Regions from separate parts of the Desulfotomaculum sp. genome, predicted to be linked through region 1. Evidence: riboswitches for the same ligand, from Rfam matches in the RefSeq annotation. Region 1 holds a riboswitch; each other region holds the start of a gene.
The links. A riboswitch is a leader RNA that binds a small molecule or an ion and turns the genes downstream of it on or off. The one in region 1 is predicted to bind S-adenosylmethionine.

Region 1 (10,034 bases):
AGCGAAGGTTTTGATAGTTTGCCTCTCCCGTTAAAGCATGGGACAGACGCGATATAACATCCGCCCCGTAGAGATATTGGCCGTTCCTTAGAGAGGCCACAGCCAGTCTTTTACCACTAAAGAGATCATATAAATAGCTAACCATCGTAGTGGTTCCTATATCCACGGCCAGTCCCAGCGGCGGATCGTCCCATTCAAACTTTTCTACAAAAACCCCTGCACGGTGCTTTAGCTCACCGTTTTTTTCTACCACAAAGGCAGGATCGGTAGGTATCCCCTGGGCGTGGCCTTCTGCCAAAATCACCAGTTCCCCAGAGGCTGGCACTTCCACTGTGCCAGCCTGATCAATAGGAGTTTGACAGGCTAAAACCCACTGCCCCTCCGTGTCAGAGGGCAATACCTTGACCAGGCATTTACCACAGCGGCCCGTACCCCCACAGGGGGCAGCCAGATCAATGCCGAGCAGTCTGGCTGCATCAAATACGGTTGTGCCCGGTGATACCTCAATTGATTTCCCCATTGGCTGAAAAACAATTTCTATTTTATCCAAGGCAAACCCTCTTTTGAAGTTAACATACCAATTTTTTAACCATATTTACTGCTTCCACCGCATCAACGGCATAACCATCGGCCCCGATTTCCTGGGCATATTGTTCCGTAACCGCAGCCCCACCCACCATTACTTTGCACCGTAGCCCCTGTTCTTTCACTTGCTTAATTATTTCAGGCATATTCACCATGGTGGTGGTCATTAAGGCACTTAAACCAATAATCTCAGCATTTTTTTCTGCTGCCACCCGGACAATCTCCTCATTGGGTACATTTTTGCCCAGGTCTATGACATCAAAACCATGGTTAGACAGCATTACCGAGACAATATTTTTGCCGATGTCGTGGATATCTCCCTTAACCGTTGCCATCACCACTGTGCCTGCTTTTTTAGAGGGCCCCTTGGCCAATTCCGGACGTAAATGTTCAAAGCTTTTGGTCATGGTCTCACCGGCCATCATTAACTGCGGCAAAAAGTAAATACCTAGCCCATATCTTCGTCCCACTTCCTCGATCCCAGGCACTAAGGCTTTATCCAACAATTCCATTGGCGATAGCCCTGTGGCCAAGGCTTCATCAATGTATGTCACAACATTATCTTTGTCCCCGGAAAGCACTGCCTGGTATAAAACTTCCAAGGGAGTAGTGGCCAACTTCTCTTGGGGCTTTGCCACTTGAGGACCGTTCGCTGCCTGTTGCTCCCTGGCAATGTACTTCTCAGCCCTGACATCCCGGGCCAGCAGCACGGCAGAGGCCCTCAGGGTTTCCATCATACGTTCATCCTGGGGATTTAGGATGGCTGCATCCAAGCCGGCATATAAGGCCATGGCAAAGAATGCCGTATTGATCAAGCCGCGGTTTGGCAGGCCAAAGGAAACATTGCTGACCCCCAAACTAGTGGTTACTCCCAGTTCCTTCTTTACCCGTCTAATGGCTTCGAGGGTTTGCGGTACTCCTTCCGGTTGGGCACTGACAGTTAACACCAGACAATCCAGCATCAAATCCTGTCTGGGAATACCCCACTCTTCGGTTTTTTGCACCAGCTTTCGCGCCACCTCCAGCCTACCCTGGACTGTGGCTGGAATACCTTGCTCATCCAGAGTTAAACCAATCAGGGCCGCCCCATAGCGTTTGGCCAGGGGTAGGATTGTTTCGATGCTACTTTCTTCACCATTGACAGAATTGATAATCGCCTTGCCGTGGTACAGTTTTAAAGCCTGTTCGATTACCTGAGGGTCTGTACTATCGATACATAGGGGAGCTTCTACCAAAACCTGAATGGCCTGAATGGCTCGCTCCATGGCCGAAATCTGGTCTACCCCGCCCACTCCAACGTTAACGTCTAAAATTTCCGCCCCGGCTTGTACCTGAGCCAAAGCATCCCGTCTGGTAATTTCCGTTTTCCCTGCACGAATTTCTTCTTGCAAAGCCTTTTTGCCGGTGGGGTTGAGACGCTCCCCGATGGCTACGGGTATACCCTGGGGATCAATGGTCACGGTTTTAACCCGGCTGGCTACCCTTAAACCAAAGGTTTTACTCCGGGGTTTTCTTTTAAGTTTCTTTACCCGGCCATAAATTGCCTGGATATGCTCGGGGGTGGTGCCACAGCAACCGCCCAGAATAGAGGCCCCATAGGTGACAAAACGCTCGGCATACTGGGCCATGGTCTCTGGTGTCTCCCGAAAAACGGTTTTACCATCCATAATTTCCGGCATACCGGCATTTGGTGAAACCAAGATCGGCAGGTTCGTACTTTCTGTAAGGGTCTGAACCACCTTTTCCAATTGACGGGGTCCCACTGAACAATTGACCCCAATGGCAGCAACACCAAGTCTTTCAGCCACCACTGCGGCGGTTTCCGGGTCGGTACCGGTAAAGGTGCGACCCGTTTCATCAAAGGTAAAGCTAGCCACCACTGGTACATTGCCGGCATCTGCAGCAGCAATGAGGGCTGCACGCATTTCTCCGATGTCGCCAAAGGTTTCAAAGAGGATTAAATCAACACCTGCCTCCACCATTGCCAGGCATTGTTCATAAAATTGCTCATAGGCTTGATCAAAGGTCATGGTACCCAGTGGTTGCAAAAACTTACCCAGGGGTCCCACTGAACCGGCTACCATTGCTCCGTATGGCCTGGCCGCCTCTTTCGCGATGATAACGGCCTGCCGGTTAATTTCTTTGACCTGATCAGCCAGGTTATAGTCCGCCAATTTTAATCCGATGGCCCCAAAGGTGTTGGTCGTTATGATGTCTGCCCCTGCTTCTAGATACAGTTTATGAATTTCCTTAATAATCTCGGGCTGGCTGAGGTTCCATTCCTCTGGACACCAACCCCCGGGAAGTCCCCTCTGTTGCAACAATGTACCCATGGCACCATCAATGATTAAAACTTCTTTTTGAACTCTTTCTCTAAAGGACAAATTCTTCTCTCCTTCCATTCCAGCAACGATATAGACAATCAGCCTTCTGACACAGGTCACATTTCCCACGTATTTTAGGCGGCTCTGGCACCCAACCAATAAAAAAACATAGGGATTTTGAGGGTTTCATCTGGCAAAACTCATTGCAAGCTATATTTATCTGCCACGCTTCAGCCAATTGAAGCACTGCCGGCAAATACTCCAGCGGCATGTCTTGATAACCAGGGCCTAGCTTGGCCGTGGCATATAATCCCCTTACTCTCATCTGGCGGGCTGCCAGGCCAATTACTTGCTCTGACAGTTCTTCCACCGCCACAGTTCCCACTGCATCCAGGATAACTCCCTTGGTTGTTTCGCCCTTATTAAATAACCGTGTCACTTCTTGTTCGATAGCTTCCCCAACTGTTACTGCCACCACGCTTACAGCACTAATTTTTCTTAATGCAGCATCTCCAAGCACAAGGTCAGGCATCGAGCCAATGGCAACCCCCTGCTGCTCTAGATAAAAGGGTACTTGATTAATTGCCGCCGTAGGTGTGGCTAAAACTTTCCCGGCTTGAATAACCGCTTCAATCTGCCTAAGCAATTCCGGCCAATGGTCCGTTGAATTTTTTATGCCCAGGTAACGAAGTACCTTGGCTGGTGGAATCTTTAAAGCTATTTGTGGCAGCAGCATATAATCCTCCAATAATTACCATAATAAAAAAACACCCAATAAGGGCGTTATGGGTGATCGAAATCCCGTCGCACACCTTATCTTTCAAGAAACAAAAGTCCCTGCAGGAGTTGGCACCGCCGCCATAAATGGCCGGTTGCCGGGTTTCATAGGGCCAGTCCCTCCACCACTCTTGATAAGTGCAAAATTTTTATTTTATTATTGTAATGTACAATAGGTTTAGCTTTTTCGTCAAGATATTAATTAGATAAAATTTGCCGCAGACTCCCCTGCCACATAGCCAGTGCTAAAGGCCACCTGCATATTAAAACCACCCGTCTGTGCATCCACATCCAGAACTTCTCCGGCAAAAAACAGACCTTTCATCAGCTTGGATTCCATTGTCCGGGGATTTATTTCATTTACTTTAATTCCTCCGGCAGTTATTGTGGCCTCTTGAATGGGTCTGGTACCGGTTATATGAATTGGCAAACCCTTCAATAAAGCAGTCAGATTGCTTATCTCGTGGTGGCTTACCCTATTTGAAGGACGCTCTAAGGGAATATCAACCAACCGTAGGATCACTTTGGTCAACCTCTCTGGTATGCTTTCGGCTAAACTATTTTTTATGGAACGCTTGCCGGCTTGGTCAAGGTTTTTTGTTAGTTTTTGTTCTAGGTCACCCAAGGGGTAGCCGGGGAACAAATCTATTTTTCCTTGGATTAAGGCCTGGCTATCCTTCTGACAGGCCAGTGCCACTGGTCTGCTTACCCGCAGAGCACCGGGACCCGAAAGACCCCAGTGGGTTACAATAACATCGCCAACCTCCGCTGCCATTGTTTTTCCTTTTTGATTGTAAAGGGTGATGGTTACGTCCTTTAAAGAAAGTCCCTGCACCTCTCGGTTGAGTATCCAGGGGTCGTTACAGGTAATGGAAACAGCCGCAGGCAACAATGGGGTCACTGAATGCCCCACCTGCCGGGCCAGCTTGTAACCATCCCCGGTGCTGCCAGTGGCAGGATAAGAAAGCCCGCCGGTGGCTACCACCACTGCTTTAGCAGTTACGACCTGGTCATTTATTTTGACACCCTGACAGGTTTGATCCGCCACCAAAAGAGAACTTACCTTAACGGCATAACTTATTTTCACACCAATTTGCTTTAGGTACCCAGTAAGTGCCTGAACCACATCGGCGGCCCGGTCACTAACCGGAAAAACCCGCCCTCTTTCTTCTACTTTCGTCTTAATCCCTAGGGTGCGTAAAAAACTTCTTAAATCTTCGCCTGAAAATCGGTGTAAGGCACCATAGACAAATTTACCATTGCCCGGAATATTGACAATCATTTCATTAATATCAGCACAATTGGTTAGGTTGCAACGTCCCCCGCCAGTAATGAGCATTTTTCTGCCCAGGGATTCATTTTTCTCCAGCAGCAGCACCCGTGCCCCCAGCATAGCTGCCCGGGCTGCCGCCATCATGCCAGCGGGGCCTCCCCCAACCACTAAAACATCCCATTTCAAATAAATCGACTCCCGTTTGGTGATTATGCCTTACTTGTTATATTTTAACTCAAGTAGGGGCTAAAGCATACTCATACTGGAAAGATCCTTCGCTAGCTCAGAATGACAAAACGGCTGGCTGAAGGCTGAAAAAGCAGCCCCTTGGCAGGGCTGCCATTTACCATATATGCAAAATTAAACATTAAATCTAAAATTAATAATATCTCCATCCTGTACGGTATATTCTTTACCTTCCAAGCGGAGGACGCCCTTTTCTTTGGCTTTGGCCATGGAACCAGTGGCCGACAGGTCTGCAAAGGCAATAACCTCAGCGCGGATAAAGCCGCGTTCAATATCGGAGTGAATCTTTCCTGCCGCTCTTTTGGCATCTGTGCTGCGCCTGATTGTCCAGGCCCGCACCTCATCCTCCCCAGCAGTTAGGAAGGAAATTAAACCTAAATATTCATAGGCTGCCTGAGCCAAACGATCGATACCCAATTCCTTGATACCCAGGTCTTCCATAAATAGTTCCCGGTCCTCGTCTGGCAATTGGCTGATTTCCATTTCTATACGGCCACATATCTCTATGACAGCAATGCCCTTTTCTGCAGCGTATTTTTCCACATTGGCCTTACCCGGGTAGCTTCCTTCCCTAAACTGGTCTTCATCAATGTTGATTACCAGCATCATGGGTTTCTCAGTCAAAAAGGCATAGTTTTTCAGAGTTGCTTTTTCTTCATCGGTTAAACCCAATTGGCTAATGGGACTTTCATCCTCCAAAGCCTGCAAACATTTCTTTAAGACTTCTAATTCAAAGGCGTTTTCCTTGGTAATCTTTTTACCCGACTGAATTCTTTCAATTCTCTTTTCCACCAGATCCATATCAGCCAAAAGAATCTCTACGGCAATGGTTTCTATATCCCGCATCGGATTAATCTCATCTTCCACATGGGGTACGTCTGAGTTCTCAAAGGCTCTTACCACATGAACCAATAAGTCAGCATTACGAACGGCACTGAGGAATTGGTTGCCAACACCCTTCCCTTCACTGGAACCCCGTACCAAGCCTGGTACTTCACTAAATTGAATCTGGGCAAAGGTAGTTTTACGCGGCTTGTACATGTTCACTAAAAAATCAATTCTTTTATCTGGTATTTTGGCAGATGCAGTAATGGTTTCGGTTTTACCACTGAGGAAATTTGATGTTTCCTGATTCGAGTTGGTCAATAAATTAAATATTGTTGTTTTTCCCACCATCGGCAGTCCAATAATACCACTGGTTAAATTGGTTGACACATTTATCACCTCTGTTGATGAGAATTTTACCATATAATTATTAAGTTTGCTATCAATATGGGCATAATTAACTTGGTTGGAGGAAGTTTATCCTTGGTAATACTTCATATATAACGGGTGGTGCATGAAATGGCTGCAGAACGTGAGACTTGGTCAGGAAAAACCGGTTTTATTTTAGCCTGTATCGGAGCAGCAATGGGGCTTGGCTCCATATGGATGTTCCCCTGGCGGATCGGTGCCCACGGCGGTGGAGCATTCATGATTCCTTATCTGCTCTTTACCTTTGGTTTAGGTGTTTTTGGTTTAATGGGTGAATTTGCCTTTGGCCGCAGCCAACGAAAGGGGGCCATCGGCTCCTTTGCCAAGGTATTTAAGTCAAAGGGCAAGAATTACGGTGCTGCACTGGGTATTATACCCGTTCTCGGTGTTACTGGGGTCTTTGTCTTTTATTTGGTTGTTTGTGGTTGGATTTTGAAATATCTTTATCTTGCCATCCGCGGAGCCTTTGGTAAAATTGATCCCGGTCCTTACTTTGCCGGCTTTGCTGGGCACCCTGAGAGTATTTTCTGGCATTTCTTAGCATTGGCCATAACCTTAACCATTATTGCCAAGGGTGTTTTAGGCGGTATTGAAAGAGCCAATAAATATATGATGCCCGGTCTGTTCATCATTCTAATTATTCTGTTGTTTCGTTCTTTGACCTTACCTGGTTCCATGGAGGGTGTTCGATTTCTGCTGGCACCAGACTGGAGCAAACTGGCAGATGGCACCACCTGGGTGATGGCTTTAGGACAAGCCTTCTTTACAGTGTCCCTGGGTGGTGCTGCCATGCTGGTTTATGGCAGTTACCTTAAGGAAACAGAGGATGTTACTTCCTCTGCCATTCATACTGCACTTTGGACTACCATTGCTTCTCTGTTGGCTGCCTTTGTTACCATTCCATCAACCTTTGCCTTCAATTTAGACATTCAGGCGGGGCCCCCTTTGTTATTTATTACCCTTCCAATGGTATTTAAGACGATGGCTGGCGGCACTATCTTTGCTATTCTTTTCTTCTTAGCTGTAATTTTTGCTGCCATCTCCTCCGCCATCAATCTAATGGAGGTACCCGTTGAGGCGATCATGGATCGCTTTAATCTGAGCCGGCTGAAAGCTTCCCTTATCGTAGCCCTGGCTGGCTTTATAATTGGTATCCCCCTGGATCTAAATATGGATCTATTTGGCAAATTTGCTGACCTTGTGACCATTTATTTTGTGCCCTTTGGTGCTGTTATGGCATCCTTTGTCTTCTTCTGGATATATGGTGCAGCCAAAGCCAGAGAACAAATCAATAAAGGTGCCGCAAAACCATTGGGTAAATGGTTGGAGTTTCACACCAAATATGTCTTTACCACCGTAGCCATTGTGGTGTTAATTATCGGTATAATTCAAAGTTGACAGACCTAATCGTGTTACACAATGAGCGGTGCGGAACGACACAGGGGCTGTTGCCTACATTTTGAATGAAAAAAGTGTCGCCTGCCTACTAAAAAGTAGTTTGCGACACTTCCTTTTGACTAATAGTTTTCAACCAGTAATTCGTAGTGGGCCTGAGGGTGAGCACAGGCGGGGCACAACTCAGGTGCTTCTTTTCCTTCGTGGACATAACCACAATTGCGGCACTTCCACTTGACTTGCTCTTCCCGCTTAAATACTCTGCCTTCTTCAATATTTTTCAACAAGGCCAGAAAACGTTTTTCATGTTCTTCTTCCACCTCGCCAATTTCTTTAAACACATCAGCAATCTCGTTAAAACCTTCTTCCCGGGCAATTCTCTCAAATTCCACGTACATATTGGTGTATTCGTAGTTTTCACCCTCTGCCGCTTCTTTGAGGTGCGTTTTGGTATCTGTAATGCCATTGAGAAATTTAAAAAGTCTTTTTGCGTGTTCCTTCTCATTGTCTGCAGTCTCAATAAAGATACCTGCAATTTGCTCATAGCCTTCTTTTTTTGCAGTGCTAGCCCAGTAGGTATATTTATTTCGTGCCTGACTTTCACCTGCAAAGGCAGCTAATAGGTTTGCTTCTGTTTTCGTTCCCTTTAAATTCATTTTCAAATCCCCCTTGTTCTTTCTTCTCTTTATGATGATAAAATTACTATTCGTTAAATTCCAATGATTTCCCTCTAATATGATAGGTCGTTCAGGCTTTGTTCATTTTTTTGTCATAATTATTAGAAAAGCTCAGGCCCGCGCCAGCCTATCGCGCGAGTCAGAGCTTTTCTAATCCTATCATCCTTAAAATTTTATACTTCTATTTTATACTTCTAATAGCAAGAAAAATAAAGCCGACCCTTGTAGGCCGACTCTTTGATCTTATATTACATTGGCTTTTCTTTGCTGGAGGTAACACGCATCTTTTCCTTGGGCTTTTCATTTCCCTGAAAAAGATCGTCAGCAAATTGATCTAACCTGGCAGGGTGGCTGGCAGGGCGTTCTGGATTCCTGGTGTTCGGGCTGTTGCTGGTACCACGATCTGACATTTTTTCACCTCCGTTAATTTAGAACCTTTTCGATGCGGGTCCAGACTCTCTTTGGGCCTATATAGCCGTTTCAAGGATTGACTGGCTTTCTGACAAAGGCCCTTCGACCTCAGCTGTAGTATTCCCGATCCGTTCCAGGTTATGATGCAAATGTCCCTTGCCATTCCTGTTCTTTAAAACCAACCAAAACCTTCTCACCATTTGTCAATATGGGACGTTTCACCAACATGCCATCGGAGGCCAGGATATCATAAAGCTCTTCCGCAGTGGCAGTTTTAATTCTGTCCTTTAACCCCAGTTCCCTGTATTTGACACCGCTGGTGTTAAAGAATTTTTTAATCTCCAAACCACTTCTTTGATGAAGTTCACGTATTTCATCTTTAGTTGGATTGTCACGAACAATGTGACGGGTAGAAAATTCTATGCCCTTTGCTGTAAGCCAATCCTTGGCTTTTCGAACAGTACTTCATCTAGGATAATCAAACAAAACCCATGTCATTTATCTGTCCTCCGGTATCCTCATATTTTTTTGTAATTTACTTTTCCTTTTTGGGTAAAGGTTTAAAAGCAATCTTGTTGCCCGTCCTCTTACGGTATTCCCTTAGCATACCATCATAGTCATCATCAAGGGCCTTCATAATAGAAAAACACATGAGTACCATGATAATGGCAAAGGGCAGGGCCGTCACAATAGATGCTGTCTGCAGTCCCTGTAACCCCCCGCTTATTAATAAAACAATGGCAATGGAAGACTGCAATATTCCCCAAATAAGTTTCACCTTTTTGGAAGGGTTGTTATCACCCTTAGAGGAAAACATCCCTAAGACAAAGGTAGCAGAATCTGCGGATGTAATAAAAAAGGTTATGATTAATAATGTAGCTGTGGCAGCTAATAAGGTTCCCAGGGGTAATTGTCCCAGGGTAATAAACAATGCAACTGTAATATCTTCTTGGACGGCAGCAGCAATTCCCTTTTGCCCAAATAACTCAAGATTTAACGCTGCTCCCCCAAAGGTTGCAAACCAAAAGAAACTAAACAAACTAGGAACCAATAAAACTCCCAAAATAAATTCCTTAATGGTACGCCCCTTAG
Region 2 (10,034 bases), on a different contig from region 1:
AAATGCATTCTATGTGGCAAATGTGTACGTATGTGCAGTGAAGTACAGGGACAACATGCCTTGGATTTTACCTATCGAGGTATTCAAACCAAAATTGCCACGGCCCTGGACTTGCCCTTGGCCCAATCAAACTGTGTATTTTGCGGTAACTGTGTGGCTGTTTGCCCGGTGGGGGCACTACAGGAAAGGGGTTTAAGAAAAAAGGCCAGGACCTGGGAAGTAAATAAAATAAAAACAGTTTGTCCCTACTGTGGCACTGGCTGCAGCCTGGAACTAAATGTCAAGGGGGGACAAGTGGTTGGGGTAACCTCCTGCGAGGGAGAAGTTAACGGCAGGTCCTTGTGTGTCAAGGGAAGGTTTGGCCATGGCTTTATCCACCATCCAGATCGTTTAACCTCACCCTTAATTAAAAGAAATGGTCACTTTGTTGAGGCCAGTTGGGATGAAGCCATTAACCTGGTGGCGGAAAGTCTGTCTGCCATTAGGCAAACCCACGGTGCCGCTGCCCTGGGAGTATTAAGTTCCGCCCGGTGTACGAATGAAGAAAACTATCTGCTGCAAAAACTGACCCGTGGGGTCCTTGGCACCAACAATATCGATCATTGTGCCCGTCTCTGACACGCTCCCACTGTCGCCGGTCTGGCGGCATCCTTGGGCAGCGGTGCCATGACCAACAGTATTAAAGAAATTGCCGGGGCTGATTTTATTTTAGCCATTGGTACCAACACCACAGAGTCCCACCCAATCATTGGCTTGCAGGTCAAAAAGGCACTACGGCAGGGTGCCACCCTGGTGGTGCTGGACCCACGTCAAACCGAAGTGGCCCAATTGGCCCACCATCATCTGAGATTAAAGTCAGGTACCGATGTGGCCTTGCTTAACGGCTTAGCCCAGATAATTATTGCAGAGGGACTCTGGCATAAGGACTTTGTTGAGCAGCGCACCGAAGATTTAGAGGCACTTAAACAAATTGTAGAAAAATACACCCCGGCCCATGTGGCCGAAATCACGGGTATATCCGTTGAGATCCTCCAGGCAGTGGCCAGGGGCTATGCCCAGGCCCAAAGGGCCACCATTTTATATACCATGGGTCTTACCCAACACACCACTGGTACCCATAATGTCTTGGCAGTGGCCAACCTGGCCTTGTTGTGCGGTCAGCTTGGCAAAGAACACAGCGGCGTCAATCCCCTGCGGGGACAAAATAATGTTCAGGGTTCCTGCGACATGGGAGCACTGCCCAATGTGCTGACCGGATATCAAAATGTAAGCGATCATCAAGTCAGAGAAAGTTTTGCCATGGCCTGGGGTGTTTCAGATTTACCTGCTGCCCCGGGACTCACAGTGGGTGAAATGTTCGAAGCAGCCAGTGCCGGCAGCATCAAGGGTATGTATATTATGGGGGAGAATCCCCTCTTGTCCGATGCCAATGCCAATCAAGTTAAAGTAGACTTGCAAAACTTAGATTTTTTGGTGGTGCAGGATATTTTTCTGACAGAGACAGCTAAGTTGGCCGATGTGGTGCTGCCGGCTGCCAGCTTTGCCGAAAAGGATGGAACCTTTACCAATACCGAACGTAGGGTGCAGCGGGTGCGTCAGGCCATTGCACCGGTGGGCCAAGCCAAGGCCGATTGGCAAATCATCAGTATGCTGGCGAATGCCTTCGGTTATCCCATGCAATATGGTTCCCCCGCAGAGGTCATGGCGGAAATTGCCAGTGTGACACCTTCCTACGGTGGTATTTCCTATGAACGATTAGAACAACAAGGTTTGCAGTGGCCCTGCCCCACCGCAGAGCATCCTGGTACACCGATACTGCATCAGCAAAGCTTCCCCCGGGGGCGTGGTAAATTTCACCCGGTGGTTTATGTACCAGCGGCGGAAATACCCGATGCAGAGTACCCACTGGTGCTAAGCACGGGCAGAAGACTCTATCAATACCACACAGGCACAATGACCCTGCGGACTGGTACCCTGGAAAAGCATTATCCAGACGAATATTTGGAAGTGAATCCCCGGGATGCAGCTCCCTTGGGCCTGGTTGACGGGGATAAAGTTAAGGTTGTCTCGCGCCGTGGCAAGGTGGAACTGGCAGTAAGAATAACAGAAGTAACGCCACCCGGTTTAGTCTTTACTTCCTTCCATTACCCCCAGGTGCCGATAAACCAACTTACTAACGCTGCCCATGACCCCATTGCCAAAATACCGCAGCTAAAAATCTGTGCCGTTCGCATAGAAAAAATAATCACTTAAAAACTTAAAAATAAAAATGCGACAGGGAGAACCGTCTCCGCTGTGGTGATAATTGAAGATATAAGAAAAGAGACAGAGAGAACCGACTCCCTGTCTCTTTTCTTATAGGAATAATGCTTGAACAATAATAAAGCTTAGCGCAGCCAAAAGCATTGTGATTGGTAAAGTAATAATCCAGGCAGAAACCATTGTTACTGCGGTACCCCACTTAACAGAGGATAAACGCTTGGCTGAACCAACACCCATAATGGACGAGCTAATGACATGGGTGGTGGAAACGGGTAATCGAATAATGGTGGCACCAATAATAATAAGGGCAGAGGATAAATCTGCAGCAAAACCACTGGCCGGCTCTAATTTAATGATCTTAGAACCAACGGTTTTAATAATACGCCAACCGCCCACGGAGGTACCCAGGGCCATGGCAACCGCGGCAGAGACTTTCACCCAGAGGGCTACATCCAAGGTATCCTGATACCCCCCTGCAACCAAAGCAAAGGTGATAATACCCATTGTTTTTTGGGCATCGTTGGTGCCGTGGCTGAAAGCTTGAAAGGATGCGGTAAATATCTGTAAAAAGCGAAATTTCGAATTCATTTTATGGGGTGAAAAATTGGCAAATATTATGCGAATAATAGACATAATAATATAGCCAATGGTAAAGGCAATTAAGGGGGATAAAATAAGAGCTTCGATAATGGTTAAGAAACCTTTAAGGTTTACAGCACTAAATCCAGCCGAGGCAATAACAGCACCAGCTAAAGAACCAATCAAGGCGTGAGAAGAACTGCTGGGAATACCATAATACCAGGTTAGTAGGTTCCAAATAATGGCTGCCACCAGGGCGGCGGCCACTACGTAAACCCCGTTATCCAGACTAGCCGGGTTAGCTACACTGCCACCCACCGTTTTAGCAACGCCAGTAAAAGTAAGGGCACCCAATAAATTCATAACTGCAGCTAAGACGATAGCTACTCTGGGTCGGATAGCCTTGGTGGAAATAGAGGTGGCAATGGCATTTGCAGTGTCGTGAAATCCGTTAATAAAATCAAAGCTTAAGGCCAAAATAACAACGGCAATAATGACAAAATGTAGTTCCATATTACGCCTTCCTTATTAGGAATTTCGCATGAGAACGCTCTCAAGAATATTTGCCACGTCTTCACAGGCATCGGTAACCTCTTCTAACATCTCATAAATCTGCTTGTACTTAACAAATTCGATGGCATCGGTACAGGAGGAAACCAATTCCCGTAAACTATTATTGAATAGGTCATCCGCTTCGTTTTCCAGTTCATTAATGCGTACAGCATGAGGCCGAATATCAAGAAACTTTTTGGAAGTCAGTTTTTCGATGGCTCCTTCAACTTCCTTGCACTGTTCGACAATAATTTCCGTATTTCGCTTAATGAAAATGTTAATATCACGGATGTCATAGATATCCATACGAATCAAGGTAGCCTCGATACCATCCAGTATATCGTCCATTTTAACGGCCAGATTCAAAATATCTTCCCGTTCCAGAGGTGTTATAAAAGTTTTGTTTAATTCCTTATAGATGCTATGGGTGTAGCGATCACCTTTTTTTTCCAAGTCTTGAATATCCGTCAAAGCTTTTCTCTCAGTGCCGGGTTTGTGTATTTCGGAGCTGAATTCTTCAGCAGCCTCGGTAATGTTTTTTGAAATAGCGATGAAGGTTTCAAAGAAAATATCCTTCTTCTTAAATAACATACAGTCCCCCCCAAGGAAATATTTTTTATCCTTGTCCATGAAAGAGTATACCACATACAGTTTGTTAATGTTAAAAAATTAAAAAGACTTAAAGAAAAATTAACAATCAAGTGAAAAAATGTGCATGTACCAAAAACATAAGAAGGTTTTTATAAAAGGGACACGCACACGGTTAAAAAATATAACTATATTCTCCTCATAAAACCCTCCTCTATTCGACATAATTCTTATTTCCATGAATTTACTTGAAAATCCTTCGCCAGAACTTTCTAACTACTTTTTTTATGTGAACAAGCACATTTTAATCGTTTCCCACGTAGCATAAAGTAGATAAGTATTTTTGTTACGGAGGGATGCTAAGTGACCGCAGGTATCATTACCTTAATAGCCCTTTCGGTTTTAAATGGCATTGCAATTTTGGTTTCCTATATTTCATCCGGCAGTTTGCCAGATCCCTTATCCCCCGAGGAAGAGAGGGAATGGTTATTAAGATTAGCCAAAGGGGATAAATTGGCTAAAACGGTATTAATAGAACGGAACCTAAGATTAGTTGCTAAGATTGCCAATAAGTTAAAAGACAATGGTGTGGAAAAACAAGACCTCTTTCAAATTGGTGTAATTGGTTTAATTAAGGGAGTAGATACCTTTGACATGACCAAAGCCAGAAAGTTTTCAACCTATGCCGGGGTTTGTATTCAAAATGAGATGCTGATGGTGCTGCGCAAACAAAAGACCATGAGAAATACCATCTCCATTTCAGAACCTCTGGATTATGATAAAGATGGGGGACTTTTGGAATTGCAAGATACCCTGATGAACGAAGATACCCCGGTGGATGAGGTGGTAGAAACCAGTTTGGAAGTGGAAAGACTGGAAAAGGCCCTGCAAAAACTATCTCCCAGGGAACAGGCAGTCATAAAATTAAGATACGGCCTAGATGGCGGTCAGGAATATACCCAACGGGAGGTAGGCCAGCAGCTAGCCATTTCACGTTCCTTCATCTCCCGCATTGAAAGCAGCTCCATTCATAAGCTGTACAAAGAAATGTCTCATTCCTAGCCATCAGCCGTCAGCTATTAGCTGTATCTAACATTGAAAGGCGGCAAAGCCCATGGCCCACGGCTATTTTCAGGGTAAGATAGCTAACCGGGTAACAGCTAAAGGCTAAAAGCAAAGTCCCCCGGAGTTTTCCGGGGGACTTGCGGTTATGGATTAAAATGTTGCTACAACGGCACCTTTGTAGGTGTCTTCGATAAATTTCTTAACTTCTGGGCTCTTTAAAGCTTCGGTCAGTTTTTTGATTTCTTCACGGTTTTCGTCCCCTTTGCGGATGGCTAAAATGTTGCCATAGGTGTCAGCGGCTTCAGATTGAGCATCTTCGGCCACCATGGCATCGGTGGGAACAAAGTTGGCTTGGACGGCAAAGTTACCGTTAATTACTGCACCAGCTAGATCATCGACGGAACGGGGGAGTTGAGCAGCTTCTAATTCAATAACTTCTACTTTCTTCTCTACGATATCCCGTACTGTGGCACTGATGCCAACGCCTTCCTTAAGTTTCAGCAGACCAGCCTCTTCTAAAACAGCCAGGGCTCTACCACCGTTGGTGGGGTCGTTGGGAATACCAATTTTGTCGCCTTCTTTAAATTCGCTGACGGCGGTAATTTTCTTGGAGAAAAGACCCATTGGTTCAAAGTGAATTTTGGCAGTATAGCTTAATTCCATACTCTTTTGGTTGTTGAATTCTTCAAGGTAAGGTAGGTGCTGGAAGTAGTTAGCATCCAGCAGCTTGTCATTAAGGGCCAGGTTGGGTTGTACATAATCGTTAAATTCCACGATTTCCAGTTGGATGCCATCCTTCTCTAAAATAGGTTTCACTATTTTTAATATTTCAGCATGGGGTACCGGGGTAGCGCCAACCTTTAATACCTTCGCTTCTTTATCATCATTAGCAGCTTGTGGTTGTTCCTTTTCGCCGCCGCAGCCAACCAGCAGCAGGCTGAGAGATAGCAGGCAAGTTAACAGTAACGCAAACTTCTTTTTCACGGAAACTCCTCCTTAGTTTTTGTTAAATTTTTCGGCAAGTATATTGCCAAGGGTTTGCATGATTTGAACCATAATAACTAGAATGACCACGGTGGTTACCATTACTACTGAATCAAACCGCATGTAGCCGTAACGTATGGCCAGATCCCCTAGGCCACCTCCTCCCACGACACCGGCCATGGCAGAGTAACCAACCACGGCAATGGCCGTAATAGTCGTACCTAAAATAATACCAGGCAGGGCCTCAGGAAGCAGTACCTTGCGAATAATTTGCCAGGTGCTGGCCCCCATTGCCAGAGAAGCCTCGACCACCCCCCAGTTTACTTCCTTTAAAGAAGTTTCCACCATTCTAGCCACAAAGGGAGCGGCGGCAACGGTGAGGGGTACAATGGCCGCGGTGGTTCCGATGGTGGTGCCCACCACAAATTTGGTAAAGGGACCCAGGGCCAGTAATAAAATAATGAAGGGATAGGAGCGAAAGATGTTCACGATGGATCCTAAAACCCTATTAAGTGTCAAATTTTCTTTTATGTGACCCTTGTCGGTAATAACTAAAATCACACCAAGGGGGATGCCTAGAACGGAGGCAAAGACCACAGATACAATTGTCATATATAAGGTATCCCAGGTAGCTTTAATGATTTCAGGTGATAAATTAGACAGGTGGGAGAGAACTTCATTAGACATCCTTTAACACCTCAATTCTTAAACCCTGTTTCTGCAAATATGTCACTGCCTTTTGGCAACTTATATGGGAACCCATACACTCAATAATTAACATACCAAAGGCTGTATCTTGAATTTGATCAATATTACCGTAAAGGATGTTAACATCTACATCAAATTGTTTGACCAGAGTTGAAATCACTGGTTCATCGGTGGTATCACCAATGAAAGAAACTCGTATGATTTGCCCTTCACCCTTTTCTAGTAGGCGTTCCTTAACTTTGTCTGGTACATCGGTATTAATGATAGTTTGGACAAAACGTCGGGTGGTTGGGTGTTGGGGCTGGGTGAAGACATCAATGACCAAGCCGGCTTCAATGATTTTCCCTTTTTCAATGACCGCCACGGAATCGCAAATTTCTGAAATAACCTTCATTTCATGGGTAATCATCAGAATTGTTAGATCCAGTTTGCGGTTAATATCCTTTAACAGCTCTAGAATTGAGCTGGTTGTAGCAGGGTCCAGGGCCGAGGTAGCTTCATCACACAGCAGTACAATGGGGTCATTGGCTAGGGCCCGGGCGATGCCCACCCGTTGTTTCTGCCCACCGGATAGTTGGCTGGGGTAGGCATTGGCTTTATCCGTTAGGCCTACCAACTCCAATAATTTGGTAACCTTTTCTTGGCTTGTTTCTTTGTCCACACCGCTTATCTCTAAAGGGAAGGAGACATTTTCATGGACTGTTCGTGATGACAATAGATTAAAGTGTTGGAAGATCATACCAATCTTTTGGCGACTGGCCCTTAGTCCTGCTTCACTTAATTTGGTCATTTCCTGACCATTTACTTTAATACTGCCGGAAGTAGGCTTTTCCAACATATTAACGCAGCGTATCAGGGTACTTTTACCGGCACCACTGAAACCAATGATACCGTAAATTTCGCCCTTGCGAACTCTCAAACTTACACTGTCCAGGGCCTTAACATCTCCGGCACTGGAATGATAAATCTTGGTTAGGTCTTTAATTTCTATCAATGATATCAACCTTCCTTGATTGCTGAGTTTAGTGTGCCCGTTTCTAAATAAATGAGGCCCCTTCTGGGCAGACCAGAAGAGGCCATAATATACCTATGCCCCCTCCTTATCTTTCAGAAGAATGTTCTTCTGCAGGAATTAGCACCTTTCTCAAGAAATTTCTAAGAAGGTTGCCGGGCGTCTCAGGGCCAGTCCCTCAGCCTCTCTGGATAAGAAGAATATATTATTAAATTGACTAATGATGATTTTATGCTATGTCTTTAAATTTGTCAATGATTATTTATAGGCAACTTGGAAAAACTTTTACACCTCAGAAAAAATTACCGTCCACAAACTTGCATGATTCTTCTTATAAAGAAGGAAAATAATAATGATTAAATTTAAAGGAGGGGTTGCTATGAGCCGCAGACTAAAGTCCCGGGATAATGGAAAACATAAGCAAGTTCCCAAGTATTCGACGGACCGTAAAACGGTGAAACCACCTCCGGATAATAGTGTTGGGGTTACCTATGTATAAATAAAAACGGCCGTTTTCCGGCCGTTTTTATTTATTTTGAAAAAATCAAGTGAAAGGAAGAACTTGTTTCTTTCGGGAACTTTTCCTGGGGTCTTTGAATATTTTGTCATACCTTTAAATAAGGAAGTGAGAGAGATGCTTTCCCCCGATATGGACCCTAAGGAATTAAAAGGTTTAATACCCCTGTTTACCAAAGAAGATATGGAAGAACTATTAAAAGAGATAGAAGATATCATCCGTTACGAGCAAGACATAAAAAGGCTGATGCGTTTGTTTGACAATCGAAAAATAGTGGAGGATGCCATTGATCATTTATAAAATCCTGTGATTACTGTGGATAACCATGATAAATGTGGGTAACTCTGTGGATAACGTGTTATTATTACTGAAAAACTGTTTATAACTTACTTCCAAGAATGATTAATTCAGGAATAAATTCTGTATTTCGGGCAAAAATATAGTTCACATAATCTACGCAATGAATTGCTCTGCTTCGGCAGAGAATTTTTTTGCCCATCGGATTATTCGCAAACTTTATGGCTTAATGTTTTAGATTTACAATGTTTGGTTAGTATTATAACGGTCCCTTAAAGTCTGCAGGGATTAACTTTCAAAGGGAGTGTCGCCTAGCTATTTTTCAGTAGTTGTCAGTGACACTCCCCTTCTTATTAAATGTGCTTATATATTCGTTTGCCATATAAACCCTCACAGATTTGGGTTAAAATTAACAGAACCACAAAATTAAGCAGGAAATCATAGAGTATGCTGTAGTTTCCTAAAAAGGAAAGGTTACCAACTTTAATGGCGACATAAGAAGCAATTTCTGCAATGATAGTAAAAAATAATAATATTGGGATTTTTTTACTAAAGTCATCTTTCATATAACTTATTACGAGTATTCCTGCCGCTGCACCCCAAAGGGGATTTAATAAAGGGACCCCGGCAACTAATACCCAACCTTTGTTAAACTGGATTAGGCCAAGTGAAATTAAAACATATTCAACCATGAATAATATAGCTGCGGCTATGATGCCGATGGGTAATAATTCTTTAATTCTTTGTGGTTTAATTAAAACAAAAACCAATACCCATAGTACAATAGCATAAATAGGATTAATCCACGTTTGTAGAAATTCCATTTTACCCCTCCAATTTTCTCCAGATAATATAGCATATTATTTACAGATAGGATGTAATTTATAAGCACCCCAATAGAAGAACCGAGGTCCGAGACCTCGGTTTTTAAGATACAATTCCTTTATATATTGCCATTTTACGGTTGAGCTGTTGGTAAACCAGACTACTTACCAACAGAATGACAGAGGTCATGACAATGGCACCTCCTGGTGCCAGATTCATGTAAAAGGAGGCAAAGACACCAATAAAGATAGCTGTTTCACCGAACAAAATGGATAATAGCATAGCACCACGGAAACTGCTGGCCAAACGCATGGCTGTGGCCACCGGCAATATCATCAGTGAAGATACCAATAGAATACCCACTACTCGGATGGCTAAGGCGATGGTGATAGCAGTCATAATGGTAAAACAAGTGTTGATGGCATCCACCGGAATACCACTGACCCTGGCATGATCCTCATCAAAGGAAATGGCGAATAATTCCTTCTTTAAGAGGTGAACTAAGAGTAAAATGGCAATACCCAGCAGGGAGACGATTTTTAAGTCATCCACGCTGATGGCCACAATACTGCCAAAGAGATAGCTCATAAAATTGGCACTATAGCCTTTGCCTAAATCTAAAAGGATGGCACCCAGAGCTACCCC
Region 3 (10,034 bases), on a different contig from region 1:
CCCTTTGCCTTGGTATACGGCACCTTGCCCTCCCAGGGCACCTTAAAAGAAGTTAAAGACAAGCAGTTAAGCTTTACCGATGGCGAAAGCATAACCGTAAGTTCCCAAACCAGTATAAGATTGGTGAGCAGTGATGAACAAAAAAATGTCAAACCCGAGGAAATCCCACCGGGGGCGGAATGCTACTTAACCTATAATGGAGAAGGTCAGGTTAGCCATATCGATGCGGTCTATGCCACTCTGACCAGTAAAGTTCAGTCCAAAGAAGGAAATAATCAACTGGTTATCCTTGACGGTACCCGTTGGAATCTCTACGACGAAGCTAAAATCTATGTGGGGGAACATGAAATTCAATGGGCAGAACTACCCCTGGAGGCCGAGGTCCAGCTGACCATCAATCCAATCAATGGTAAAATATGGCGGATTGACATAAAGGAATTGCCCAAGGATTCACCTTATTTGGCAGCACCTCTTTCGGATCAAGAAGTCAAAACTGCCATACTGATATCCAAAAATACCGGCAAGGTGACCCTAACGGCACCTATTGGTGATGGTGTCAAGGACAAGCCACTGATTCTGGCCTTTGGAGCTGGGCTGGCCGCAGACCTTGTTGAAAATGGCCGACCGGTGGAAATGAAATTTCCTGGTCTGACGGTGGAAATACCCTTTACAGAATTTAAAAGGTTGATCAATGATCAAAGAGGAGCCCAATTGCAGATCAAAGTATCCTTGTGGTCTGTGGGAGAACAGTCCCTGCCTGCCCAGGATGCCCATATGTATTTAAGGGCGGTGGGGAAACTAGTGGATATTCGTACAACCATTGTGTGGCCCGATGGTAACCAACTAACCATCAGTAATTCCATAAACCCGATTAAGATAACCATTACGTCACCCATTGGCTCCACCGCTGGTCTGGATATCAACAAGCTGGGATCGTACCGATTTAATGAAATGCTGCGTTATTGGGAATTTATCAGTACCGACTACAATCCGGATACAGGACAGGCAGTTTTTAGTACCAACCGCTTAGGGTCCTTTGCCATCCTAGAAGCCAGCCGAGTTTTTAACGACATAGCGAAGCATTGGGCCAGAAACGATATCGAAATTATGGCCGCCCGCCATGTGGTACGGGGTTTAACCCCCGACACCTTTGGACCCAATGAAACTGTGACCAGAGGTCAATTTACCGTCATGTTGGTGCGGGCCTTAGGTTTGACGGAAAGTGCCGGGGGAGTTAAGTTTAAAGACATTCCACTTAACTACTGGTGTGCCGATGCAGTGGGGGCCGCTGTGCAGATGGGCCTCGTGGCAGGCTACAGTACTGAGCGATTCGGTCCCAACGACCCCATCACCAGAGAGCAAATGGCGGCCATGCTGGTAAGGGCCATGCGTTTTAACAACAATAAGCCCTTACCCAGCGGAGATACTTTTTTAGCACAGTTTACAGATGTCACCTCCGTCTCCCCCTGGGCTAAAAATTCTGTCTCCATCATTGTTCAAGAGGGCCTTATGCGGGGACAGGATGGCAGTAAATTCGCCCCCAAAGCCCTTACTACCAGAGCCGAAGCCGCCACGGTTATGGTGCGGTTGATCAATTATAAAGCAAATAATAAATAGCCATCAGCCATCGGCCGTCAGCTTTTTTGGCTTAGGGTATCCCTGGGGGGCGGTCAGGGGCCATGGCACCACAAACAATGTTTCATCCTGAGTGATAGCGAAGGATCTTGAACAGGGGAGTGTCGCAATACTACTTTTCGGTAGCGAGCGACACCTCTTTTTTATTCCCCTGTTTGTCGAAGACTGCAGGATATGGGGAGGGGAAGTAGAATATACTACTCTTGTTGTATTTATGACGCGGGAGGTTTTGTATTTTGTCCACTGGAAAGATGATTGCCCGGGCCACCCTGGTGGTGGCGGTCATAAACCTACTCTCACGGATTTTAGGATTTGTGCGGGAGCAGGTCATAGCTTATATGTTTGGTGCCACCAATGTTACCGATGCCTACGTGGTGGCTTACAATATTCCCAATGCGGTTTTCGCCATTGTCATTGGAGCATTGGCCACCGTTGTGGTACCGGTATTTAGCGAATATGTTGCCAAAGGTCAAAGGGAAGAGGCTTGGCGACTCTTTAACACAGTAATTACCATGGTCATAATTATCTTCACCATCGTTACCGTTGGCGGCATCTTTGCGGCCCCCCTATTGGTTAAATTGACCGCCCCTGGCCTAAGCGCAGAAACCGCCAGTTTAGCCAGCCGCCTAACGGTAATTATGTTGCCGATTCTGGTATTTTATGGCCTATCCACCGTCTTCCAAGGGCTGCTCAATGCCAATCAGGTTTTTGGCATCCCTGCCCTTAGTGTTAGCGTGACCAACTTGACCATTATCATTTCTGCCCTGACCCTGGGTGGTATTTATGGTATTGATGGCTTGGCCGCCGGAACGGTCTTGGGTTTTGTGCTGGCGGCATTGATGCAGGTGCCCAAGCTGAAAAAAGTTGGTTTTACGTTCCGCTTTACCTTGGATCGTCATCATCCCGGCGTCAAGAAGGTTCTCTATCTGGTTATGCCGGTGGCCATCGGAACCTCACTCAATCAGATTTACCTGATCATTGACCGGGTCTTGGCCTCAGGCCTGGCAGAAGGCAGTATTTCAGCCTTAAACTACGCCAACCGCATTATTCTAATGCCCATTACCTTTTTTGTCCTGGCCATTGGTACCGCCTTTTATCCAACCATTACCACCTTGGCAGCCCAGGGTAAACAGCAGGAACTGGCGGAAACCGTGCTGCGGGCCATTCGCATGGTAATCCTCTTTGCCTTACCTGCCGGTGTGGGCCTGATGGTACTGGCCACCCCGGTAATTAAACTGCTCTTTGAACACGGTCAATTTGGCCCCAGGGCCACCGAAATGACAGCCATGGCCCTGTTTTTCTATGGCATCGGGCTGGTTGGACAGGCAGCCAACATTATCTTAACCAGGGCCTTTTACGCCCAGCAGGATACAAGAACACCGGTTAAATTAATGGCTGTCACCGTGGCAATAAACCTGGCCTTTAGTCTCTTGCTGATTGGTCCCTTGAAGCACGGCGGTTTGGCCCTGGCCAATTCCATTGCTTCCCTAATTAACACCGTGATGTTGACTTGGTTTCTTAATAAAAGGATTCCCGGCCTGTGGAATGCCAGTGCCCTAACTTTTCTCTGGCAAACTGCCTTAGCCACCACGGCCATGGCGGCTGTGGCTTGGGGTGTAAATGCCACCGGGGCTGGTGTCTTTGCTGCCTATGGCACATTGGGTTTGGCGGTTCAAGTGGGAGCCAGCATTGCGGCGGCCCTACTGGTCTTTGTATTGGCGGTTTTCCTATTGCGTATGGATGAGGCCAAGATGATCACCCGCTATGCGGGAAAATTTCTTAGCAAATTACGCACCTCCCGGGATTAAGTTGACGCACCAATGCATCTGTTAGCGCATAGCATAGGGCTAGGAGGTGCTAGCTATGATTAAAGCAACCCAGCTATCTGCTAAAGATATTGTTAACTTAAACGATGGAGCTAAACTGGGTCCGGTGAAGGACCTGCATATAGACCCGGAAACAGGCAGTGTAGTGGCCATTGTGCTGGAGGCTCCCCGACGCTATTTTGGTCTGGTAAGGTCTGGGCGGGATATGGTAATTCCCTGGAACCAAGTTAAAAAATTTGGTGTTGACACGGTGCTGGTGGAGTTACAGCCCATGGATAGTTCTCATACCGAAAATGGCGGCAATGGGCTTTAGGTTTTAAACCATCACCTATGTCATTTTGCGTTATCTCTTAGGATAACACTAAGTTTAATAGATTTTATTTGACACAATGTGTCTGCTTTGCTAAAATTAATCTGGCAATTTTGCTAATGTTCGTGCTCATCAAGAGAGGTGGAGGGACTGGCCCGATGAAACCCGGCAACCTCACGTAAGGTGCCAAGTCCTGCGGGAAGTTTATTCCTGACAGATGAGGTGATTGAGGAAGGCTGGGAAAATATAACCTCTCCGTTCCGGAGGGGTTTGTTTATTTTTGATGGGAGCGGGAAAAGTTATAGAGGGAGGTATTCCATTGAGCAGAAAACTTTTTACTTCTGAATCCGTAACTGAAGGCCATCCAGATAAAGTGGCCGACCAAATTTCGGATGCTATCTTAGACTCTATTCTGGCCAGAGATCCGCTGGCCCGGGTAGCCTGTGAAACCTTTGTCACTACCGGACTCGTACTGGTGGGAGGAGAAATATCCTGCCAGTGCTATGTAGATATCCCCAAAGTTGTGCGGGAGACGGTCTTAGAAATTGGCTATACCCGTGCTAAATACGGTTTTGATGGGGACACCTGTGCAGTGCTAACGGCTATCGATGAACAATCCCCGGATATTGCCATGGGTGTAGACAAGGCCCTGGAAGCTAAAACAGGTGAAATAAGCGAGGCAGAAATTGAGGCCATTGGTGCCGGTGACCAAGGCATGATGTTTGGTTATGCCACCGATGAAACACCAGAATTAATGCCCCTGCCCATCTCCCTGGCCCATACCATAGCCCGTCGTTTGGCAGAGGTTCGTAAGTCTGGTCTGCTGGACTATTTACGTCCCGATGGTAAAACCCAGGTTACAGTGGAATACGAAGACGACAAACCTGCCCGGATTGACACAATAGTCATTTCCACCCAACACCATCCAGAAGTTAAACTGGAAACCATTCGGCAGGATATGATAGAAAAAGTAGCCCTACCTGTACTGCCGGCCGAATTAGTTGATGAGAAAACTCGTTTCTTGATCAACCCCACCGGCCGCTTCGTCATCGGCGGACCCCACGGCGACGCCGGTCTCACCGGGCGTAAAATTATTGTGGATACCTACGGCGGCCGGGCCCGTCACGGCGGCGGCGCCTTCTCCGGCAAAGATCCCACCAAGGTGGACCGCTCCGCAGCCTATGCTGCCCGTTACGTGGCCAAAAACGTAGTGGCCGCTGGTCTTGCTAAGAGATGCGAAGTACAACTGGCCTACGCCATCGGCGTAGCCCGCCCAGTTTCCGTGAGGGTGCAAACCTTTGGTACCGGTGCAGTCAGCGACGAGGTTATTAGCGACCTAATCAACAAAAACTTCGACCTGCGTCCCGCTGGCATCATCAAGTCCCTGGACCTGCGTCGCCCCATTTACAAACAAACCGCCGCCTACGGCCACTTCGGCCGTCCGGATCTCGACCTCCCCTGGGAGCGGACCGATAAGGCTGAGATTTTACGGGCAGAAGCAGGGGTCAAACCCCAGTAAGACCCCGGTAAAAAATGTCGAAAAAGCACTTCATCTCTTTGGATGAGGTGCTTTTCTTTTTTTGAGGGGGTCAGACCCCCAGACCACCTCAAAGATCGAATCCCCACAAAGCACGTCAAAAAAGCACTTCCCACAGGATGAAGTGCTTTTTTGATTAATAGGCCAGTCTTCGTAATTATTTCTTGTATTTTTCTTTCATTTCTTGCACCAACAACTTATCGTCAGTCGCTGGAACTTTATCAAGTTGATAGGAACTCTTGATTAAATTAAGAGTGTTGCTCAAAGAGAGTAGCCATTCTTCAATGACCTCGTTAGAATAACCTTCGGCTTTAATGGTTTGGATTAACTTAATCAGTTTATGATTATTCCTGTCTGACACAAAGGACTGCATGTCCTCTGGTAAGGTGGGGAAAGTTGAACTAACGGAAATATCGCTTCTGTAGTCATTGCTAAGCCCCAGCAAATAATCAATACTGCAACCAAAAAATTGAGCTAGTTTTTTTAAAGTATCCGGGTCAGGCTGACGCTTTTCTGTCTCATATAGAGCAATGGCAGACTTGCCAACATTTAAGGCTTCGGCCAAGGCCTGCTGGGTAAGATTTTGACTTTCTCTTAATTGCCTCATTCTTTTTCTGAAAATCCCCACACAATACACCTCGAATAAATTATAATCGGGGGTTTTTCTAATTCAATCTGTTGTTTCATAATGAAATCAAAATACTTGACAATGTTTCACATTGAAAATATGATTAGGTATTATTTACAATATTTGGAGGGAACTTTGAGTATGATTATGAATGGTAATGTTAAATTTAACTTAACGAGAATCATGGAAGATAAGATGCAGTATAAAGACTTAATAAAGCATAACAAAAATTTAGAAAGAATAAAGTTAACAGGGGAGCTAACGGCGGGAATTGCCCATGAAATTCGCAATCCGATGACTACCGTTCGGGGGCTGCTGCAATTGCTTATGAAAAAAAAGGAACATTCCAATTTAGAGAGGGATTTTGACATAATGATTAAAGAACTGGATAGAGTAAATTTTATTATTACTGAAGCACTTTTATTGGACCCAACAATTGTAGGGGATTTGAGATTGCATAACTTAAATGTTATCCTACAAGACTTATCGCCGCAAATTATAGCTAAAGCCCGTAGTTTTAACATAAATGTGATCTTTGAATTGGACGTTATTCCAAACCTGGTTTTAAATAAGCAAGAAATTACTAAGCTGATTATGAATCTATCCCAAAATGGTTTGGAAGCTATGCCAACTGGTGGAGTGTTAACTATAAAAACATTTAAGCAGAATGCAGAAATTATTTTAGCCATACAAGATCAGGGGGAGTTCATTAAGCCGGAGGTACTTGAAAAGATGGGAACACCCTTCTTTAGTACCAAAGATCAGGGCACCGGATTGGGTTTGGCTGTCTGCTACAGTATTGCTGACAGACATAATGCCTATATTCAAGTAGAAACTGGCCCCGCAGGAACCAACGTCCTTATCCATTTTCCCATAAGGGGCTAACTAGGTAAGGAATGCCAAAAAACACTCTTGCTATAGAACGAGAGTGTTTTTTGGCATTTTTTGACAAATAGTTTTATTTTTGGCCATAGCATTAATTTGATTTTGTGCCGTATGTCGTAATTATGGAGGATAATGTCGAAAAACAAATATTACAAAAAGCAGGAATAAAAACAAAAGTGTTAGAATATTTCCTCACTTTATTTGTTTTAAGACCTTTGTCATAGGCCATAGAATAAAGGTTACGTTGGGAGGTGTTATATGCCTAGAATTAATAAGGTTCTGCAGATATATAGACGACCTAAAAAACTGAATAGAAGCAGTGAGTAACCGTGAGCGAGGGAGAAATTGTGAAAAATATTACGAGGATGTCGATTTTAAGCGGATTATTGGTTTCTTTGATCTTCATTGGTAGTTTAACAGCTTTCGCAAGTACTTCGGGGAATAACTCTCTATTTTCAGATGTAAGCCCTGACTATAATAACACATTGTATATCAACTACCTAGCCAACCAGGGATTAATCAAAGGTTTTCCCGATGGAACCTTTCGGCCCAATGCTGGTTTAACCCGTGCGGAAGCTGCCGCATTAATGGTGCGGTCTGTTAAAGTTAATGCCGTGGCCGCGGCACCGCAGTTTGTGGATGTAAACGCCAATCACTGGGCAGCGGCCAGTATTGAAGCTGCAGCAGCAGCAGGTCTAATTAGCGGTTATCCGGATAATACCTTTCGCCCCAATGCATTTCTTACCAGGGCCGAAGGTGTAACCCTGTTTTTACGGCTATCAAAACAGCCAGATCCCCAGGTAGCACTACCTGTCCTGGAAGATCTGGGGCCTAATCACTGGGCAGCCCGTCCCGTAGCCGTAGGATTAGCGGCTGGCATGGTAGGACTGTCTGCGGACAAAAAACAGTTTCTGCCTGATGCACCGCTCACCCGAGGTGATTTGGCTCGGGTACTGGGAGTTTTATTGACCCAGGACCCAAACCTGTATCGTACAGATTTGAAAGGTAAGTTAACGGTGCTGAAGGGAACTGTTACGGTAATTAATGGCAGTGGCAAAGCAACTGAGATAACAGGCTCAACCTCCATAGGATCAGGAGAAATGGTTAAAATTCCAGCGGGCAGTGATGCAGAAATCACATTTCCTGATGGCACCGGCTTACGTCTGATGGAAAATAGTGAGTTAGATTTAAAAGAAGCCAGGGGGCGTGTCTACGTTACACGCACTGGTACCCAGGGTGTTGCCGTAGATTGGTTGGCTTTGGATCTTAAACAGGGAAATATCTTTGGGGCCCTAGCCACCCGGGAGGATACCCAGATAGAGCAAAGCAACCAAGTCATTACCACTGGTTTAGCCAATTACCCAAGGGTAGCCAGTGCAAATGAAGAGGATTTAAAGAAAAGACTAGCCAGTTTAGTAGCAAAGGCCCAAGAAAGTGCCGTGTCCGGGACAGAAACAAACAACCAAAATTTACCCTGGTACCAGCAGGCCCAGGCCAAAAAGGTCCGTGTTCAGGTGGACATGCCCTGGTCAGTATGCGCCATTCGGGGTACCTTCTGGGAGAACTTGGTGTCTAGGGATGGACGTTCTAGGACTAATCTGTTAGAAGGGGAAGGGCAAGTAACAGCAGCCGGTCAAACCGTAAACCTGTTCCCAGGCCAAAGCACCGAAGTAGCTAACGCTGCACAACCGCCTGCTCCACCGGCACCTATGACCCAAGCAGAAACCAGACAATGGGTTAACCTAGCTCAGTGGGTTGTGGAAAGGGCCAAGGCAATTGATGCCAACAGAGAACAGAATGCCCCACCTCCACCACCAGCTACTCCAACACTACAGCCGGCACAACCACCAGTGCAGCCTCAACAACCTGTTCCGTCACCAACTCAGCCACAAAGTACCCTAAACAAAGTGGTGGAAGCACTAACGAAGGCGAACCAGGGGAAAGTACCAGACAGTATTAAGGATACTGTTACACCCACCAAGCCTAGCCAGCCAACACCTCCTAGTACAGGCGGCGGGGGAGGAATCACCACATATTCAATCACTGGCATCAAAACACCTGACGACAAAGTTGTGGCCTATGGTACTCCTATTGCCAATATTGGACTACCCACCCAGGTGGAAGCTAGTTTAAGTAACAGCACTACACGTAGCCTGGGTGTAACCTGGAATCAGGGTGCTTATAAAAGTGATGTTAGTGGAACTTATGTTTTTGAAGGAATGTTAAGCTTACCAACAGGAGTTACCAACCCCAATGGACTTAAGGCCAGTATAAAAGTTATTGTTCTGGAACCAGAAACTATACTCCTTCAGCAAATAAGTTCTATAAGTGATATATCCGTACCACACGGCACATCACTTGCCCATGTGAGTTTGCCAAATCAAGTACGAGTGACCCTAAGTAATGGTTTAACCCAAAGCTTAACTGTAAATTGGAACCAAGGGAATCCTTCCTATGATGGAACGAAAACAGGAACCTATTTATTTACAGGAACCTTAGTCTTACCCAACGGAGTTGTTAACACGAACAATCTTAAGGCAGAGGTCAAGGTAATCGTTTCTGGGAAACAGGCCAGCATTATTTCTATAACACCAACCTCTGGCAAAGCCAATACGCTGGTAACCATTGAGGGCAGCAACTTTGGCATTGAAAAAGGCAAGGTAGTTATTGCCGGAACTAGTGTGGAGGATGGAAATGTAAAAACCTGGGCCGATAATGAGATAACTTTCTACATGCCGGATGTAAAACAGAGTGCAGGACTTGATGTCTGGATTAAACCAGTAGTCAATTTGATCAGTAACAAAACCACCTTCAATTTCCGAGGTTCGGTCCCTGCGCTGCCTTCAGTATATTACGGAACTATCAATGTTATTGGTGTTTCCGGTGTCGCAGGACCGGGAACAGTGGTTGAAGCTAGAGTTGGTGGACAAGCTATGTCCAGTGTCATAACAGATACGGATAACCTTTATGGCAACACAGCCAAACTTGATGTACAGGGTGTTGCTGAGGGAACAATGATTGAGTTCTGGGTTAGGTTACCAAATTATAGTTTTGTGCAAGCGGTAGAAACATGTAACTTTACCAGTGGAGCTGAAAGAGAGATCAATCTAACGATCAATCTTTCATAAAGAGTCGGTATCCGTATTGGGGGTGGGATGTCAATTGGTTAACTGCTTAAATAATTAAGGATATGTCTAATTGTAAGGAGGAAGA

Region 2: linked by a shared signal. The riboswitch ahead of AC1U9Z_RS04690 (methionine ABC transporter ATP-binding protein) and the one ahead of AC1U9Z_RS13915 (Vitamin B12 dependent methionine synthase activation subunit) in region 1 are both predicted to bind S-adenosylmethionine.
Region 3: linked by a shared signal. The riboswitch ahead of metK (methionine adenosyltransferase) and the one ahead of AC1U9Z_RS13915 (Vitamin B12 dependent methionine synthase activation subunit) in region 1 are both predicted to bind S-adenosylmethionine.

What each region holds. Positions count from the first base shown of each region.
Region 1 covers NZ_CEVWQM010000025.1:3,430-13,463, forward strand. The annotation lists gene AC1U9Z_RS13905 (ASKHA domain-containing protein) at 1-550, opposite strand, end outside; gene AC1U9Z_RS13910 (homocysteine S-methyltransferase family protein) at 570-2,969, opposite strand; gene AC1U9Z_RS13915 (Vitamin B12 dependent methionine synthase activation subunit) at 2,959-3,645, opposite strand; SAM riboswitch class I at 3,720-3,827, opposite strand; gene AC1U9Z_RS13920 (BaiN/RdsA family NAD(P)/FAD-dependent oxidoreductase) at 3,889-5,145, opposite strand; gene ychF (redox-regulated ATPase YchF) at 5,320-6,420, opposite strand; gene AC1U9Z_RS13930 (sodium-dependent transporter) at 6,550-7,857, shown strand; gene rbr (rubrerythrin) at 7,977-8,510, opposite strand; gene AC1U9Z_RS13940 (hypothetical protein) at 8,780-8,941, opposite strand; gene AC1U9Z_RS13945 (arsenate reductase family protein) at 9,081-9,440, opposite strand; gene AC1U9Z_RS13950 (glycine betaine uptake BCCT transporter) at 9,478-10,034, opposite strand, start outside.
Region 2 covers NZ_CEVWQM010000005.1:154,330-164,363, forward strand. The annotation lists gene fdhF (formate dehydrogenase subunit alpha) at 1-2,253, shown strand, start outside; gene AC1U9Z_RS04665 (inorganic phosphate transporter) at 2,356-3,354, opposite strand; gene AC1U9Z_RS04670 (DUF47 domain-containing protein) at 3,370-3,984, opposite strand; gene sigK (RNA polymerase sporulation sigma factor SigK) at 4,345-5,043, shown strand; gene AC1U9Z_RS04680 (MetQ/NlpA family ABC transporter substrate-binding protein) at 5,197-6,030, opposite strand; gene AC1U9Z_RS04685 (methionine ABC transporter permease) at 6,043-6,717, opposite strand; gene AC1U9Z_RS04690 (methionine ABC transporter ATP-binding protein) at 6,710-7,732, opposite strand; SAM riboswitch class I at 7,836-7,948, opposite strand; gene AC1U9Z_RS04695 (hypothetical protein) at 8,385-8,567, shown strand; gene AC1U9Z_RS04700 (hypothetical protein) at 8,918-9,388, opposite strand; gene AC1U9Z_RS04705 (metal ABC transporter permease) at 9,492-10,034, opposite strand, start outside.
Region 3 covers NZ_CEVWQM010000026.1:20,997-31,030, forward strand. The annotation lists gene AC1U9Z_RS14280 (S8 family serine peptidase) at 1-1,617, shown strand, start outside; gene murJ (murein biosynthesis integral membrane protein MurJ) at 1,872-3,443, shown strand; gene AC1U9Z_RS14290 (YlmC/YmxH family sporulation protein) at 3,499-3,774, shown strand; SAM riboswitch class I at 3,898-3,995, shown strand; gene metK (methionine adenosyltransferase) at 4,091-5,290, shown strand; gene AC1U9Z_RS14300 (helix-turn-helix domain-containing protein) at 5,466-5,915, opposite strand; gene AC1U9Z_RS14305 (ATP-binding protein) at 6,078-6,821, shown strand; gene AC1U9Z_RS14310 (S-layer homology domain-containing protein) at 7,169-9,949, shown strand.